One region of the Streptomyces sp. NPDC002276 genome, then DNA from elsewhere that is predicted to be linked to it. Evidence: riboswitches for the same ligand, from Rfam matches in the RefSeq annotation. Region 1 holds a riboswitch; each other region holds the start of a gene.
The links. Region 1 has a riboswitch for cyclic di-AMP ahead of ACWIHT_RS03030 (NlpC/P60 family protein). Riboswitches for the same ligand answer to the same signal wherever they lie in the genome.
Positions count from the first base shown of each region.

Region 1 (4,204 bases):
TGCAGTCGTTCACCCAGTTGACGCCCGTCGCCGTCGCGGAGTTGGCGTTCCAGTCGGTCCAACGCAGCGACGTCAGGCGGCTGTTGCCGTCGCCGCAGGCCAGCATGAAGTCGCTGGGACGCACCTCGGGATGCCAGAGGCAGTCGACCAGCACGGGGACCGCGGGCTGCCGCTGGGCGACCGGTTGCGCGTGCACCGTCGCCGGGGCCGCGGACGAGGTGCCCACGGCCGGCGCCAGCAGAGCGGCGGCACAGACCGTGACGACTCCGACCATGGTGTGTTTGTACATGTCCGCTCCCGGCCGCCCGTTCGTACCCGTCACTCCGCACCCGCACCGGCGGTGGACCCGCCTGCGGGACACGGTCGTCGTCCGTCTTCTGGTTCGACGCTACGACCGTGTCCTGGGTTCCACCACTCGTACAGAGCAACGACGCGGCCCGCAGGGAGTAGCGGGACGCGTGTGAACCAGTGGCTCAGGCGGGTCGTACGGCGCCCCGGATGGCGGCGGAACCGGCGTAGAAGATCGACTCCTCGCGTATCGGAGTGCCGGGGCTCGGCGCGTGGATCATCAGGCCGTTGCCGGTGTAGAGGCCGACGTGGTCGATGCTGTCGTAGAAGAAGATCAGATCGCCGGCGTGGATGTCCGTGAGCGGGACGAGGGCGCCCGCGCCGGACTGTTCCTGGGCGGTGCGCGGGAGGAGGACCCCCGCCGCCTTCCATGCGGCCTGGGTGAGGCTGGAGCAGTCGTACGCGTCCGGTCCCGCCGCGCCCCACAGGCAGGGCCTGCCGATCTGCGCGCGGGCGAAGGCGAGCGCGGTGGCGGTCTTGCTCTGGGCGCCGGCGTCCGGTGCGGTCGTGGTGGGGATGACCGCGGCGGGCGCCGGGCTCATGGCCGGGGCCGGTGGGAGGGTGACTTCCGGGGCCATGGCCGGAGGGGCGGGGGGTGCGAGTGTGGGGGCGACGGACGGGGCCGCGGCGAAGGCGACCTCGGGGGCGGGGGCGGTCGGCTGCCACTCCTGCTGGGGCGGGCGCCAAAACGGTTCCGGCGCGGGCTGCCACTCGGGCTGGGCCGTGGGCTGCTGGGGGATGAGAGGTATCTGCCCCGTGGACCAGGCCGGTTGCTCGGCGACTGCGGGCATCTGCCCGGTCGACCAGGCAGGTTGCTCGGTCACCGCTGGCATCTGTCCTGTCGACCACATCTGCTGTTGCTCGGTCACCACGGGGAACTGGCCGGTGGACCACGGCGGTTGCTGTGTCACCGCGGGCATCTGCCCTGTCGACCAGGTCTGTTGTTGCTCGGTCACCATCGGCATCTGTCCGGTGGACCACGTGGTCTCCGGGGCGGGCCAGGCCGTCTCCGGGGGCGGCCAGGTGGCGCCCGTCGGCGCGGTCTCGGTACGCGGTGTGCCGATGGACGGGAGCAGGTCCAGGCTCGCGGTGAGCGGGTCGAAGGCCGGTGCCGGGGCGGTCGCGAACTGCTGCGGTGCCATGACGCGCGCGGGCGGCACGTCGACGGCCGGGGCGGGCGGTACCGGCGGCAGGTCGAGGACGGTCGCCGTGGGCGTCTGCGACATCTGGGCCTGAGCCATCTGCGCGATCTGGGCGATCTGAGACATCTGCGGAGGCTGCGGCACCTGCGCCTGAGGTACCTGTGCCTGCGGCATCTGTGACATCTGCGGCATCTGTGCCATCACGGGAGACTGCTGTGTCTCCTGTGCGGCGGGAGGCAGCGCGGCAATGGGTGCAGCGGTCAACTCCGCTACGGGGGGCATGAGTTGCGGGGCGGTGGGCTCCGGTGCGGCGGTGGTCCCCATGGTCAGTTCGGCCACGGCGCGACCGGGCTGCATTTCGAGTTCGCGGCCGGTGCTCTGGGGCTCGGGGCGTCGCTCGGGTCGTTCGGACCGCTCGGGGCGGGACTCGGCCGGGCGGGCCGGGGTCCTGCCGGGCGGCAGCATCGCCGGTACGGTCGGGCCCAGTTGGGTGCGGGCGCGGTCGAACAGCTGCCGGGTGACGGCTTCGACGGCGGGGTCGGAAGGACGTGACGCGCTGGGGCGGGCCTCGACACGCTTGCGCGGTTTCCCGGACATCGCACGTGTGGCGTTGTAGTTTCCGGTGGCCGTCTCGGCCCTGTCGTAAAGGGAGTTGATCCGCCGCTGGACTTCGTCGCGGCTGGGTCGGTCGTCCACGGTGGGGCCACTGCCTCCGGTGCGCGTGCGTCGTTCTGCCGGCATGGCAGACGTGCTCCTTCCGCTTCGCGCCTACCGGGTTAGCTGTCGGGTTCGGGCGTCGATCACGGAAGGTTTGCCCTACGGTCCTTGCCCTGAGGGGCAGTTGGACCGATTCACCCCAAGTTCGGTTGGGTCCCCGGCTCCGGCTGTCGCGAGCGACACGCCGGACTCGGCGCGAGCCGTGCGGCCCGGCGCCGATCGCCGGAGTAGGTCGTACGGCCTGAGCGCCAACTTAGCCAACGTGTGTGCCTCGTGTGAAGGTTGAAGCGCGATATGTCCGATACGTATTTGTGACCTTTACCTCGCCCTGGTGTGTCGAGGGGGCAGGAGCCCGCCGGGGCCGGTGATCCATAAGAGGTCGCTATGAATTTCTGGGACGGTTGAACACACCGGGGCCCGGCTCCGTATTGGGTCGGGGGATTTCCATGCCGGGACGAGCCGGGCCGACCGATACGTGTAGGAGCAACTTCCTTGGCACGCAACACGCGCAGACGCCCCACAGGCGCACGACGCGCGACGATGGCAGCAGTCGCCCTGATGCTGGGCGGCGGAGGACTGATGGCGGCGAACGTCTACGCGTCGGCGTCCGAAGGTGGTTGGGGCGGTGACTCCGCCCAACAAGGGTCTCCGGACGCGGCATCGCGAGGCGCGACGATCGACTGCCCGGACGTCGGTACCCAGTTGACGACGGTGCCCGACGAGGCGAAGGCCGACGTCGACAAGGAACTCGCGAATCTGGACCAGCAGATAACCGAGGCCTACCAGAAACTTCAGGACTCAAGGGATTCCATTCGCCAGGACGCCTCCTTCGCCGACAACGAGATCATGAATCCGTTGAAGGAGAAGCGGGCCGAGACCATCGGGCGGATCGACGACGCCATCGCGCAGGTCGGGGACCGCCCGGAGGGACTCGACGCCCTCGCCGCCTGCACGCTGATCGCGCCCACGAACGAGACCGGCGATCAGGGTGACCAGGGAGGCAACGGCGACGACCAGAGCGCCAGCGCCAGCACCGGGGACCAGGGCGGCCAGGGTCAGCAGGGCCAGCAGCAGTCCACCAACGGGCCGGTCGCCTCTGACTACGCGGACATCACCTCCGTACAGCCGAATGTGAACGCTCCGCAGCAGCAGGCGGGCGCCTCGCGCGGTACGTTCGTCACCGCCTGCGGGGTGAACGAGAACGGCCTGTTCAACTCCGACAACGTGATCGTCGCGCCCGGTGTCACCAACGGCGCCCACCACTTCCACGACTACATCGGCAACCAGTCCAACAACGCCTTCGCCAGCGACCAGGACCTCGCGAACGCCGACACGAGCTGCGAGAACCCGGGCGACAAGTCCACCTACTACTGGCCGGTGCTGCGCCTGCAGAACGGCAAGCAGGAGCGGGACGCCGACAAGCCCGGCGGCGGCACCGAGGGCAACACCGGCGAGATCGTCACGGCCAAGCAGGTCACCCTGACCTTCGAGGGCAACCCGCAGAGCAAGGTCGTCGCGATGCCGCGCCTTCTGCGCATCATCACCGGCGACGCGAAGGCCTTCGTCAACGGCCCGGCCAACGCCAACGCCTCTTGGAGCTGCACCGGGTTCGAGGACCGTCAGCTCAAGGACAAGTACCCGCTGTGCCCGTCCGGCAGTGACGTCGTGCGCACCTTCAAGTTCCAGAGCTGCTGGGACGGCCGCAACATCGACAGCGCCAACCACCGCACCCACGTGGCCTTCGAGGCCGCCGACGGCGCCTGCCCGGCCGGCTTCGAGGCCATTCCGCAGCTGGTGCAGCGGATCGTCTACGCCGTCGACGCGCCGAGCCTCCAGGACGGCGGCAAGACGAGCCCACTGTTCGCGGTGGACTCCTTCCCCGAGCAGCAGCACAAGCCCGTCACCGACCACGGCGACTTCATCAACGTGTTCTCCGAGAGCCTGATGAACGACATGGTCACCTGCATCAACAGCGGCGAGAAGTGCGGCGCCGGCAC
Region 1 covers NZ_JBSFCQ010000001.1:642,700-646,903, forward strand. The annotation lists gene ACWIHT_RS03025 (hypothetical protein) at 1-289, opposite strand, end outside; gene ACWIHT_RS03030 (NlpC/P60 family protein) at 474-2,231, opposite strand; cyclic di-AMP (ydaO/yuaA leader) riboswitch at 2,240-2,413, opposite strand; gene ACWIHT_RS03035 (DUF1996 domain-containing protein) at 2,748-4,204, shown strand, end outside.

Region 2 (4,204 bases), on a different contig from region 1:
ACGTGGCAGCGGCCGACCGGGACGGCGCCCAGGAGATGGTCCGTCACCTCATCGCACGGGGCCGCCGCCGCATCGCCATGGTCACCGGCCCGCTCGACGCACCGGGCGGCCCCGACCGCCTGGCCGGCTACCGCGACGTCCTCACCGAAGCGGGGCTGCCCCACGACCCGACCCTCGTGGTCGAGGGCGACTACCGCCGCACGGGCGGCGAGGAAGCGGCGCGGCGCCTCCTCGCCCAGGCCCCCGACATAGACGCGGTGTTCGTAGCCTCCGACCTCATGGCCCTGGGAGTCGTCAACACCCTTCAGCAATCCGGCCGTTCGGTCCCGGATGACATCGCTGTCGGAGGCTTCGACGACTCGGCGGCGGCCACGGCGATCACCCCCGCCCTCACGACCATGCGCCAGCCCTACGACCGCATCAGCGCCGAGATGGTCCGCATGCTGCTCGCGCAGATCGCCGGCGAGGACACGGCGGGCGTGATCCTGCCCACCGAACTGGTGATCCGGGAGTCGGCATAACCGCCGTAACTGTCAAACCAACCGGAACTCGGGTCAACGGATGTGAAGGCAGCAGCCGTCCGGTTCGTGTCGAGTCGGTGGGGCGTTCCATCCGTATTCTCTGATCATGGCCGCACCCCTCGCATATGCACTGATCGCCACCGACCTGGACGGAACGCTGCTGCGCGGCGACGACACACTCTCCGACCGGTCCCGCAACGCACTCGCGAGGGCGGCGGCGGCCGGCGCCCGGCACCTGGTCGTCACCGGCAGGCCCGCCCCGAGAGTGCGCCCGCTCCTCGAAGACCTCGGCAGCAGGGGGCTCGCGGTGTGCGGACAGGGCGCCCAGTTGTACGACGCCGGTGCGGACCGTCTGCTCTGGTCGGTCACCCTGGACCGTGAGCTGGCGGAGACCGCGCTCGGCAAGATCGAGGCGGAAGTGGGCCAGGTCTACGCGGCGGTCGACCAGGACGGAGTGGACGGCCTCACGCTCATCGAGCCCGGCTACCTGATGCCCCACCCCACGCTCCCCGCGGTGCGTGTGGGGAAGCGCGACGACCTGTGGTGCGAACCGATCAGCAAGGTGTTGCTCCGTCACCCGGCCCTGGAGGACGACGAGTTGGCGTCCACGGCGCGCTCGGTGGTCGGTTCCCTGGCCTCGGTCACCATGTCCGGCCCCGGCACCGTCGAACTCCAGCCACTCGGCATCACCAAGGCGACGGGCCTCGCCCTGGCGGCCCACCACTTGGGCCTGACCCCGTCCGACACCATTGCCTTCGGCGACATGCCGAACGACATCCCGATGTTCGACTGGGCAGCACATGGAGTGGCGATGGCCAACGCCCACCCGGAGTTGAAGGCAGTAGCCGATGAGGTAACGCTGTCGAACGAGAACGACGGCATCGCGCTGGTACTTGAAAGACTCTTCAGCTGAAGGTCTTCAGGGGCGCGGGGCTGTGTCAATTTGCGGCTCCGCCGCGCGGGCGCGACCAGCCACGACGGCGGTGCCACTCAAAACACAACCCGTCATGGCTGGTCCACGTTTCTAGTAAGCCCCGTAAACGTTGTCGATCGACCCATAAACCGCCGCAGCGTAATTGCACGCAGCCGTGATGTTCGCAACCGGGTCATAAGGATCAAACGCAGTCCCGGCAACGTGATACGCGTTGAACGTCGGGTCGATCACCTGGAGCAGCCCCTTCGACGGCGTACCCGCCGCCGCGTTGGAGTCCCAGTTGTTGATCGCGTACGGGTTGCCGGACGACTCACGGATCACGTTCCGGTAGATCCCGTTGTACGTCCCCGGAATCCCCTTCTGCGCCATGATCGCGAGCGACTCGCGGATCCACCCGTCAAGGGTGTTGGGGTACCCGGCGGCGGTGGTCGAGGCGGTGGTGGCCGCGGACGCGGTGGTCGCCCCGACGACGGGCAGCGCGAGGATCGCGACACCGGTACCGGCGACAACGACACGGCGGACAAGGCGGGCGCGGCGGGACTGAGCGGATGCAGGCATGACGAGGTTCCTCTCCGTCGCCTGCGAGGTGAGCTGTCGGGTTCGGGCTGGGAGGTGCCCGGCCACGCCCTCACGGACGTGACTTAACCCCAAGCCGTCCCGGTCGTGCTGACCGGTCCGGCGACTTACCTGGGTCCCCCGCTCCTGCCGTGCGAGAAGTTCGTGACTGGGATGCCGGGCGGCGGCAGGATTCGGCGTTCCGCTCGACAGGCCCGGAAACTATGCGAGAGCACATGTCCGGAACAAGTGGCGGAATCACACCTAACCCCTATTGACCTTGATCTGAGGCGTATGGGGCACTTGATCCTTTGCGTAAGCCAAGGTTCAACTGTCAATCGCCACAAGGGGAAACGCGAACACACGGGACCACAGGTCACGCACAGAAACGCGTGACCCAACTCACGGCAGGATTAAGAACGGCAAATCGGGCATTCGCCCTCAACTGGCAGTTCTCGGAATCCTTTTCTCCCAAGTGCGGTGAAAGATCACTTCGCCGCCCTCGGTGCAGATCACCTCATTCGAGGTAATAAAGTCCGTTTCGTCGCAAGTAATCTCCGACCGCGTGCGCACGGTCGTGTCCCATCCCAGCTCCGGCCGATGCAGCCGGATCGTCCAGTCGGACCGCGTACGGGCGGACAACGGTTCCGCCTCGTCGATCGTGTACGTCTCCAGCGCGTCCTCGGTGAACTCAAGCCCGTCCGGATACACCCGCGTGCCCCCCGTACCGGGGGTCCACCTCCAGCCGCCACTCGCCCTTCGCCACATCCCGTACGACCAGCCGCTCGGGCCGCGGCTCGTCCAGCGTGGCGGGGTAGTTGACCCCGATCGGCGCGGCCTCCTCGGGCTCGTCGAAGCGAATAACAGGCCCCAACTCCTGCTCCCGAACCGGGAGTTCCATCGCACTCCCCTCCGGGTCCAGCGTGAACCCCGCCGCCGACTCCGGCTGCGGCCAGATCCACGGCCAGTACGCCGACGACACCGCGAGCCGGATCCGATGCCCCGGCGGGAACGCGTGCCCGATCCCGTTCAGCTCGAAGGTCACGTCCTCCGTGGCACCCGGCGTCCAGGGCACCGCCCGGTCTCGCCCGAACCGCGCCGACAGATTCAGCACACCCCGGGTGACCAGCGTCGAGGAACCGTCCGGGGCGACATCGCACAGCCGCGCGGTCACTTGCCCGCGCTCCACCCCACTCGTCAGCCGCAGCCGCACCCTCGGCCGCCCCAGCACCCACGTCTCGGCCGGCACCTCGAACTCGAAGCACGCCGACCGCGCGTCCTCGTCCCGCTGGTCCGGCGGCAGATCGGCGTCGTTCCCGAAGGGGAAGAAACGGCCTGCGTCCACCCCGGTGTGCATGGGAGAGCGGACGATCACGGGCGCGCCCCGGAGGCCGTACGTCGTCGTCTTCACGTGCGGCGAGGGCCACGCGGGCTCGCCGACCCAACGGCCCGGCAGGGTGTCGTAGACCGTGGCCGGAGGATGCGAGTCGCTGACGTAGGCGCGCAGGAGTGGGTCGGCCGTCACGCCTGTGTCCTCGCCCTTCAGCCAGTGGTCCCACCAGCGGAGGGTCTCCTACATGAGCAAGGCTCCCGCGCCGAAGCCCGATCCCGACCGGCCGGGTGCGTTCCTGCCCAACGGGGCGGCGGCGAAGGCCGGGCTCAACCGCTCGATCACCGATGCCGGTTGGGGGGTGTTCCTGACGATCCTGCACGCCAAGGCTGAAAACGCCGGACGGGAAGTGATCGCCGTGGACCCCCGCAACACCTCCCGGCGGTGCCCCCAATGCGGGCACACCGCCAAGGAGAACCGGCCCACTCAGGAGAAGTTCCACTGCGTCTCGTGCGGCCATCACGCGCATGCGGACACGGTGGGAGCGATCAACGTTCTACGGGCCGGGCTGGTCCGTCGCGAAGCCCAACCGGCATAGCGAGAAGCCACCCTCTTCAGGGGGTGGAGGAGTCACGTAGTAGAGCGCGAAACCAACCAACCCCACCACCGGACCGACCGAACCGACCGAACCGGACACCGAGCCGAACCGGCGTCCCGGCGGTCGTCGTCGGTGCGGTAGAGCTTGCCGACCATGGTGGCCACGTTGGGTTTGAGCAGGCCGGTACCGGCGCTGATCAGGCCGAGGCCCACCCAGGTCATCGTGCCCGTGGGGACCGCCATCGCGTAGTGCCCGCAGGCGATCAG
Region 2 covers NZ_JBSFCQ010000014.1:175,236-179,439, forward strand. The annotation lists gene ACWIHT_RS31770 (LacI family DNA-binding transcriptional regulator) at 1-521, shown strand, start outside; gene ACWIHT_RS31775 (HAD family hydrolase) at 628-1,434, shown strand; gene ACWIHT_RS31780 (transglycosylase SLT domain-containing protein) at 1,546-2,013, opposite strand; cyclic di-AMP (ydaO/yuaA leader) riboswitch at 2,017-2,188, opposite strand; partial or broken gene ACWIHT_RS31785 (CocE/NonD family hydrolase C-terminal non-catalytic domain-containing protein) at 2,452-3,583, opposite strand; partial or broken gene ACWIHT_RS31790 (RNA-guided endonuclease InsQ/TnpB family protein) at 3,588-3,938, shown strand; partial or broken gene ACWIHT_RS31795 (oligopeptide:H+ symporter) at 4,040-4,204, opposite strand, start outside.
Region 2: linked by a shared signal. The riboswitch ahead of ACWIHT_RS31780 (transglycosylase SLT domain-containing protein) and the one ahead of ACWIHT_RS03030 (NlpC/P60 family protein) in region 1 are both predicted to bind cyclic di-AMP.

Region 3 (4,204 bases), on a different contig from region 1:
CCCTGTACGGCTCAGCCCTTGAAGCGGGGGAACGCGCTGCGGCCCGCGTACTCGGCCGCGTCGTCGAGGATCTCCTCGATGCGCAGGAGCTGGTTGTACTTGGCGACGCGGTCCGAGCGGGCCGGGGCGCCGGTCTTGATCTGGCCGCAGTTCACCGCGACGGCGAGGTCGGCGATGGTGACGTCCTCGGTCTCGCCGGAGCGGTGGGACATCATGCACTTGAAGCCGTTGCGCTGGGCCATCTCGACGGCGTCCAGGGTCTCGGTCAGCGAGCCGATCTGGTTCACCTTGACGAGCAGGGCGTTGGCGGTGCCCTCCTCGATGCCGCGGGCGAGGCGCTCGGGGTTGGTGACGAAGAGGTCGTCGCCGACGATCTGGACCTTCTCGCCGATGCGGTCGGTGATGACCTTCCAGCCGGCCCAGTCGTCCTCGTACAGCGGGTCCTCGATGGAGACGAGCGGGTAGGCCGCCACGAGCTCCTCGTAGTACTCGGTCATCTCGGCGGCCGAGCGGGACTTGCCCTCGAACTCGTACTTGCCGTCCTTGTAGAACTCGGACGCGGCGACGTCGAGCGCGAGCGCGATCTGCTCGCCGGGGATGTAACCGGCCTGCTTGATGGCCTCAAGGATGAGGTCGAGGGCGGCGCGGTTGGACTCCAGGTTCGGGGCGAAGCCGCCCTCGTCGCCGAGGCCGGTGGACAGGCCCTTGGTCTTCAGCACCTTCTTGAGGGTGTGGTAGACCTCGGCGCCCCAGCGCAGCGCCTCGGAGAAGGACTCCGCGCCGATCGGGGCGATCATGAACTCCTGGATGTCCACGTTCGAGTCGGCGTGCGAGCCGCCGTTCAGGATGTTCATCATCGGAACGGGCAGCAGGTGCGCGTTCGGGCCACCGAGGTAGCGGAACAGCGGAAGGTCGGACGCCTCGGAGGCGGCGTGCGCGACGGCGAGGGAGACGCCGAGGATGGCGTTGGCGCCGAGCGAGCCCTTGTTGTCGGTGGCGTCCAGGTCGAACATCGCCTGGTCGATCAGGCGCTGCTCGGTGGCGTCGTAGCCGACCAGCTCCGGGCCGATCTGCTCGATGACGGCGAGTACGGCCTTCTCGACACCCTTGCCGCCGTAGCGGTTGGGGTCGCCGTCACGCAGTTCGACGGCTTCGAAGGCACCCGTGGAGGCGCCGGACGGAACGGCGGCACGACCCGTGCTGCCGTCGTCGAGGCCGACCTCGACCTCGACCGTGGGGTTGCCTCGGGAGTCCAGGATTTCCCGGGCTACGACGACGTCGATGGACGGCACGAGCATCTCCTTCTTGGGGTCTGACGCGGCTACGGCAACACCGCAGCGGCTCTGCGAGACGAGCCTAACCGGCTCGGGGCGATTGGCCATCCGGTCGGCCGCCTGATGGACAGAACCGAGAGTAAATTGTTTCCGAACGGAACAAAAAGGTTCCCTGAAGCGGAAACAAAAAAGCCCCGCCCCGGTGCGTACGGGGGAACACGCACCGGAGCGGGGAGCCCGTGGGGGACGGGGGTGACCCTCACGAGGTCTCCATAGTGCAGTCCACGGATGTGAGGGCGCTGTGGTTCAGCTGAGTGCTACTTAAGGTGCAGCTGCTGACCCGGGTAGATGAAGTCGGCGTCGTCGATGATGCTCTTGTTCAGCTTGAACAGCTGCTGCCAGCCGCCCTTGACCTTGTGCTTCTCGGCGATGGAGCTGAGGGTGTCGCCCTTGACGACCTTGTACTCGCCGTCACCCTTCTTGACCTTCTTGCCGGTCGGGGTGGTGACGGTCTTCTTCACGGCCGGGCGCTCGGCGGAGCGGGAGGCGGTGGTGTCGGTCGTGGAGCGCTCGGTGGTGCTCTTGCTCGACGAGCCGCTGCTGTTCGAGGAGCTGGAGGAGCTGCCGCCGGAGTAGGTGGCGCTGGAGAGGCCGGTGCCGCAGGTGGGCCAGGCACCCTTGCCCTGGGCGGCGAGAACCTTCTCGGCCACGGCTATCTGCTGGGACTTGGAGGCCTGGTTCGCGGTGGAGGCGTAGGCGGTGCCGCCGTACGCGGCCCACGTCGAGGCGGAGAACTGGAGACCGCCGTAGTAGCCGTTTCCGGTGTTGATGGACCAGTTGCCGCCGGACTCGCAGCTGGCGACCGTGTCCCACTCGGAGGCGGTGGCGGCGGAGGCGTTGCCGGCCGCCATGAGCGGGGCGGCGATGGCGACACCGGTCACGCCGGCGAGCGTGGCGACGCGGGTAGACCGCTGAAGAACTGTCGGACGGCGGTGCTTGCCCTTGCTGGAAAACAGCATGGAAGATCCCAATCCCCTCACCGACGCCTACGAGGTGAGCTGTCGGGTTCGGGCCGTGTGAGTTGCCCGGCCGCGCACCTCTCGGTGCGCGACTTAACCCCAAGCCGGTTCCGGTGTCTCTCAACTCCCGGGCCCGGCACTTACCTTGGGTCCCCCGCTCCTGCCTACGGCGCTTGACGCGACGACTGTTCCCGGAGGCCGCTGGCAGGACTCGGCGTGTGCGGCAGCCGGGGCTCGTGGTGACGAGCGGCCTTGACCGTAGACAGGGAAGGCACGGGATTTCAAAGACGATCAGGGCTTCTGAGACTCATCCCACACTTTCACCAAAGCGGACATTCGGCGCGAAGCGTGACGTGAACTCCCGCTGTTTTGCTGCTACTTTCCGCCCGTTTCAGCACTGACGTCCAGGGTCTGACCGGCGACGACAGCGGACGGATCGGCGCCTATCACCTTTTTGTTCTCGGCGTACAGCGCGCGCCATCCGCCGTCGAAGTCAAGGGAGTCGGCGATGGACGCGAGAGAGTCGCCGGCGCGGACGGTGTACGTCTTGGGCGTCACGCTCTCCTCGGCGCTCGCGCCGCGGTGCTTGCCGGTGCTCTGCTGCTCGACGCCGTCATCGGTGGAGTCGTCGAGCGCGCCGGTGTCGACGAGGCTCCACTTGCCCACCGCCTGCTCCGAGTTGTCCGATTCGTCGAGTTTCGGGGAGGCGGTGGCCGAGCCGTCGTCCGTCGAAGGAGTGGTGGACTTGTCGGACTTGGCGGGGTTGTCCGTCGCGGAGGGGGTCGGGCTCTGCGAGTCGGACGCATCGGAGGGGGTCGGCTCCGTGTTGCCGGAGTTGGACAACCCGAACGATCCGGAGGCACCGGAAGAGTCCGAGGAATCGGAGGAGTCGGAGGAAGCCGAAGAACCCGAGGAGCCCGAGGAGCCCGACGAGCCGGTCGCACCGGTCGACGGCGAGTCGCTCGCGACTCCGGTGTCGACGTCCGCCGAGCCCGAGGTCGTGGTGAGGCCGGCGACCAGCGCGCAGGTGACCCACTCGGAGGTGCCCTTGGCGTCGAGGATCTTCTCGGCGACGGCTATCTGCTGGGAGCGACTGGCGAGGTCGGCGGTCGGTGCGTAGTCCTGGCCGCCGTACTTGTTCCAGTCGTCCTGGGTCAGCTGGAGCCCGCCGTAGTGGCCGTTGCCGCTGTTCTCGCTCCAGGAGCCGCCGGTCTCGCACTGGGCCACCTTGTCCCAGGTGGTGCCGTCGGCGGCGTTCGCGGCGGCGGCGCCGAGGAGGGGGATGGCGATGGCGGAGCCGGTCACGCCGGCCGCGACGAGCATTGCCGGAGCCTGGCGGGGGCGACGGTGACGACCGTTCCCGGAGAGCATGCGGAGGCCTTTCGCGTGACGGCGGGGGGACCGCGCGACGGGTGCTGCGGGGCGCCGCGCTGGTACGTGAACGTAGCCGCAGTCGATCACTTGTCACAAGTTAATGCCACGTAGATCACGTGAAGATCACAGAGTTGAGGAACTGTCATCTTCGGGTTTACGCGGCGAGATGGCCCGTTCGGTCCGGGTTTACGGGTTTGGTGTGGTCGCTCCGGGGGTGAACTCCACTGGCAGGGTGCGCAGTCCGCGCATGATGAGGCCGCCGCGCCAGCGCAAGTCGGCCGGATCCGCCGCGAGTTGGAGGTCGGGCAGGCGGGTGAGGAGGGTGGCGAGCGCGGTCTGTCCCTCCAGGCGGGCGAGCGGGGCGCCGAGGCAGTAGTGGATGCCGTGGCCGTAGCCGAGGTGTTGATTGTCACGCCGACCGAGGTCGAGGACGTCGGGATCGGCGAACCGTTCCGGATCGCGGTCCGCCGCGGCCAGGACGACCAGTACGGGATCGCCGGCCGCGATGTCCTGCCCGCCGAGGGTGACGGAGCGGGT
Region 3 covers NZ_JBSFCQ010000002.1:28,857-33,060, reverse strand. The annotation lists gene eno (phosphopyruvate hydratase) at 12-1,298, opposite strand; gene ACWIHT_RS05235 (transglycosylase family protein) at 1,592-2,293, opposite strand; cyclic di-AMP (ydaO/yuaA leader) riboswitch at 2,303-2,475, opposite strand; gene ACWIHT_RS05230 (transglycosylase family protein) at 2,669-3,664, opposite strand; gene ACWIHT_RS05225 (cytochrome P450 family protein) at 3,854-4,204, opposite strand, start outside.
Region 3: linked by a shared signal. The riboswitch ahead of ACWIHT_RS05235 (transglycosylase family protein) and the one ahead of ACWIHT_RS03030 (NlpC/P60 family protein) in region 1 are both predicted to bind cyclic di-AMP.

Region 4 (4,204 bases), on a different contig from region 1:
AGAACGAACGCCGCCAGCGCTACGACAACGTGCCCTACGGGACAGCGTTCGAGAAGCTGACCGCCCTCGCCTACCCGGAGGGCCACCCCTACCACCACACGCCCATCGGCTCGATGGCGGACCTGGACGCGGCCACCCTGGAGGACGCGCGCGCGTTCTTCCGCACCTACTACGCGCCCAACAACGCGGTCCTGTCCGTGGTCGGCGACATCGACCCCGAGCAGACGCTCGCCTGGATCGAGAAGTACTTCGGGTCCATCGCCTCGCACGACGGCAAGCCCGCACCCCGTGACGGCGCACTGCCCGACACGATGGGCGCCGAGCTGCGCGAGATCGTCGAGGAAGAGGTCCCGGCGCGCGCCCTGATGTGCGCCTACCGGCTCCCGGAGGACGGCACGCGCGCGTCCGACGCGGCCGACCTCGCCCTCACCATCCTCGGCGGCGGCGAGTCCTCGCTCCTCTACAACCGCCTCGTACGACGCGACCGTACGGCCGTCGCGGCCGGCTTCGGGCTGCTGCGGCTGGCCGGAGCGCCCTCCCTGGGATGGCTGGACGTCAAGACGTCCGGTGACGTCGAGGTGCCCGTCATCGAGGCCGCCATCGACGAGGAGCTCGCCCGGTTCGCCGCGGAGGGCCCCACGGCCGAGGAAATGGAGCGCGCCCAGGCCCAGTTGGAGCGCGAGTGGCTGGACCGGCTGGGCACGGTCGCGGGCCGCGCGGACGAACTGTGCCGCTACGCCGTCCTGTTCGGCGACCCGCAGCTCGCCCTGACCGCCGTACAGCGCGTCCTGGACGTGACGGCGGAGGAGGTCCAGGAGGTCGCCAAGGCGCGACTGCGGCCCGACAACCGCGCGGTGCTCGTCTACGAGCCGATCGCGGACGAGGACGCCGACGAAGCAGCGGCCGAGGCCGGCGACGAGAACGAGGAGGCGGCCAAGTGACCGAGCTCGCCACGATGGAGTTCCACCCGCAGCCCCAGGCCGGCGAGGCCAGGCCGTGGGCCTTCCCGGCGCCCGAGCGTGGCACGCTCGGCAACGGCCTGACCGTCCTGCGCTGCCACCGCCCCGGCCAGCAGGTTGTCGCCGTCGAGGTGCTCCTCGACGCGCCCCTGGAGGCCGAACCGGCAGGCCTGGACGGCGTCGCCACGATCACCGCGCGGGCCTTCTCCGAAGGCACCGACAAGCACTCAGCGGAGGAGTTCGCCGCCGAGCTGGAGCGCTCCGGCGCCACCCTCGACGCGCACGCCGACCACCCGGGGCTGCGCCTGAGCCTGGAGGTCCCCGCCTCGCGCCTGGCCAAGGGCCTCGGCCTGCTGTCGGACGCCCTCAGGGCGCCCGCCTTCGCGGACAGCGAGGTCGAGCGGCTGGTCCGCAACCGCCTCGACGAGATCCCGCACGAGACGGCCAACCCGTCCCGCCGCGCGGCCAAGGAGCTCTCCAAGGAGCTGTTCCCGGCGAGCTCGCGCATGTCGCGCCCCCGCCAGGGCACCGAGGAGACGGTCCAGAAGATCGACTCCACGGCCGTACGCGCCTTCTACGACCGGCATGTCCGCCCCGCGACCGCCACCGCCGTGGTCGTCGGCGACCTCACCGGCATCGACCTGGACGCGCTGCTCGCCGACACCCTGGGCTCGTGGACCGGTTCCACCGCGCAGCCGCGCCCCGTGCCGCCGGTGACCGCCGACGACACCGGGCGGGTCGTGATCGTGCACCGGCCCGGCGCCGTCCAGACGCAGCTGCTCATCGGCCGCGTCGGAGCCGACCGGCACGACCGCGTGTGGCCCGCGCAGGTGCTCGGCACGTACTGCCTCGGCGGCACCCTCACCTCCCGCCTGGACCGCGTCCTGCGCGAGGAGAAGGGCTACACCTACGGTGTGCGCGCGTTCGGCCAGGTGCTGCGTTCGGCACCCGACGGCACGGGCGTGTCGATGCTCGCGATCAGCGGCTCCGTGGACACCCCGAACACGGGTCCCGCACTCGACGACCTGTGGACGGTGCTCCGCAAGCTCGCCGAGGGCGGACTCACCGACGCCGAGCGGGACATCGCCGTACAGAACCTCGTCGGCGTGGCGCCGCTCAAGTACGAGACCGCGGCGGCCGTGGCGAGCACGCTGGCCGACCAGGTCGAGCAGCACCTGCCCGACGACTACCAGGCGACGCTGTACCGGCAGCTCGCCGCGACCGGCACCGTGGAGGCGACCGCGGCGGTCGTGAACGCCTTCCCGGTGGACCGTCTGGTGACGATCCTCGTCGGCGACGCGGAGCAGATCAAGGAGCCCGTCGAGGCCCTCGGCATCGGCGAAGTGACCGTCGTTCCGGCGGAGTAGACGCGACAGCGGCACGCGCGCGTGGGGGAGCCCTGGTGACGGAAGCGCCACCAGGGCTCCCTATTGTCCGAATTGGGGGAGAGGTTGCCTGTCTGCCCTGTGGCGTGCGCTACAAAAACCGTGATCCGTTTGGGGATTGAAAGTGGCCCCCCTTAGCGTCGGTCCGGCTGTCCGTCAGGCACCGCGCCGCACTCGCGGCACCGGACAGTCATCGCCGAGTCCCCGTACGGCGCGAGCCAGGGGAGCCGGGGACCCACATGAGTCCCTGGGGTGAATCGGACGCCCGCGCGTGTGGCGGGAGTCCGTAGGAGACCTTCCTGCTCCGAACCCGTCAGCTAACCCGGTAGGCGAGAAGGAAGGAAAGGACCAGCCACTTCATGGCGTTCACCCGCGCCACCGGGAAGCACCGTCGCCCGAGCCGGACCCACCGCACCACCGTTCGCGCCGCGAGTGTCGCCGCGTTCGCCGCCACCGGAGTCGTCGGCACCCTGGCGAGCGCCCCCGCGTTCGCCGCCGAGCCCGCCCCCGAGCAGACCGGCCTCACCCCGGTCGTCGCCATGGGCGATGCCGTGGCCGAGAAGATCGACGCCCAGGCCGTCGCCCAGCGGCAGGCCGCCGCCGAGACGCTCGCCGAGGAGACCGCCCGCGCCAAGGCCGCCGCCCAGGCCGAGGCGGCCCGTGAGGCCCAGGCGCGCGCCGCCCGCGAGGCCGAGCGCAAGCGGCTCAACACCTTCGTCGCGCCGGTCGCCAACTCCTATGTGTCCACCGGCTACAAGACCGGCGGCTCCCTGTGGTCCTCCGGCGCCCACACGGGCATCGACTTCCACGCCTCGACCGGCACCAGCGTCCACGCGGTGGGCTCCGGCACCGTCGTCGAGGCCGGCTGGGGCGGCTCGTACGGCAACGAGGTCGTGATCAAGATGGCCGACGGCATGTACACCATGTACGGCCACCTGTCGTCCATCGGTGTCTCGGTCGGCCAGCAGGTCACCCCGGGCCAGCAGATCGGCCTCTCCGGGGCGACCGGCAACGTCACCGGACCGCACCTCCACTTCGAGGCCCGTACGACCGCCGAGTACGGCTCCGACGTCGACCCCGTCGCCTACCTCCGCAAGCACGGCGTCAACGTCTGACGACGCACCACCGCACTTCCTGGAGCCCCGGCCGTCCGCCGGGGCTTTCGGCGTTTCCGGACCCCTCCTGTCCAAAAAATATCCATGGATTCCGGTCCGCCATCGGAAATTCCCGCTGATTGCAATAGAGTCACGGAACACACGTCAATCGTCGACGTTTCACGGGGATTAAGGCGGAGGTCGGACATGCGTATTCCGGCGCACTCGGTATGCACGGCGATCCGGGACGACATCGTCGCCGGTGTCTACGAGCGCGGCGGCCGGCTCACGGAGGAACTCCTCGCGCGCCGGTACGGCGTCTCGCGCGTGCCCGTGCGCGAGGCCCTGCGCACGCTGGAGGCGGAGGGGTTCGTGGTGACCCGGCGGCACGCGGGCGCGTGCGTCGCGGAACCGACCGAGCAGGAGGCCGCCGACCTGCTGGAGATGCGGATGCTGCTGGAGCCGCTCGGCGCCTCGCGGGCCGCCCAGCGGCGCACCGAGGCCCACCTCAAGGTGCTGCGAGGCCTCGTCCGGCTGGGCCAGGAGCGCGCCAGGAGGGGCAACAGCGAGGATCTGCGCTCCCTGGGCAGCTGGTTCCACGAGACGCTGGCCCAGGCCTCCGGGAGCCCCGCGCTGACCTCGATGCTGACCCAGCTGCGGCACAAGATCGCCTGGATGTACGCGGTGGAGGCACCGGCCAACCCCGTGGAGTCCTGGGCGGAGCACGGGGCCATCGTGGACGCCGTGGCGCGCGGCGACGGCGAGC
Region 4 covers NZ_JBSFCQ010000003.1:636,281-640,484, reverse strand. The annotation lists gene ACWIHT_RS11620 (M16 family metallopeptidase) at 1-941, shown strand, start outside; gene ACWIHT_RS11615 (M16 family metallopeptidase) at 938-2,326, shown strand; cyclic di-AMP (ydaO/yuaA leader) riboswitch at 2,529-2,690, shown strand; gene ACWIHT_RS11610 (M23 family metallopeptidase) at 2,704-3,459, shown strand; gene ACWIHT_RS11605 (GntR family transcriptional regulator) at 3,646-4,204, shown strand, end outside.
Region 4: linked by a shared signal. The riboswitch ahead of ACWIHT_RS11610 (M23 family metallopeptidase) and the one ahead of ACWIHT_RS03030 (NlpC/P60 family protein) in region 1 are both predicted to bind cyclic di-AMP.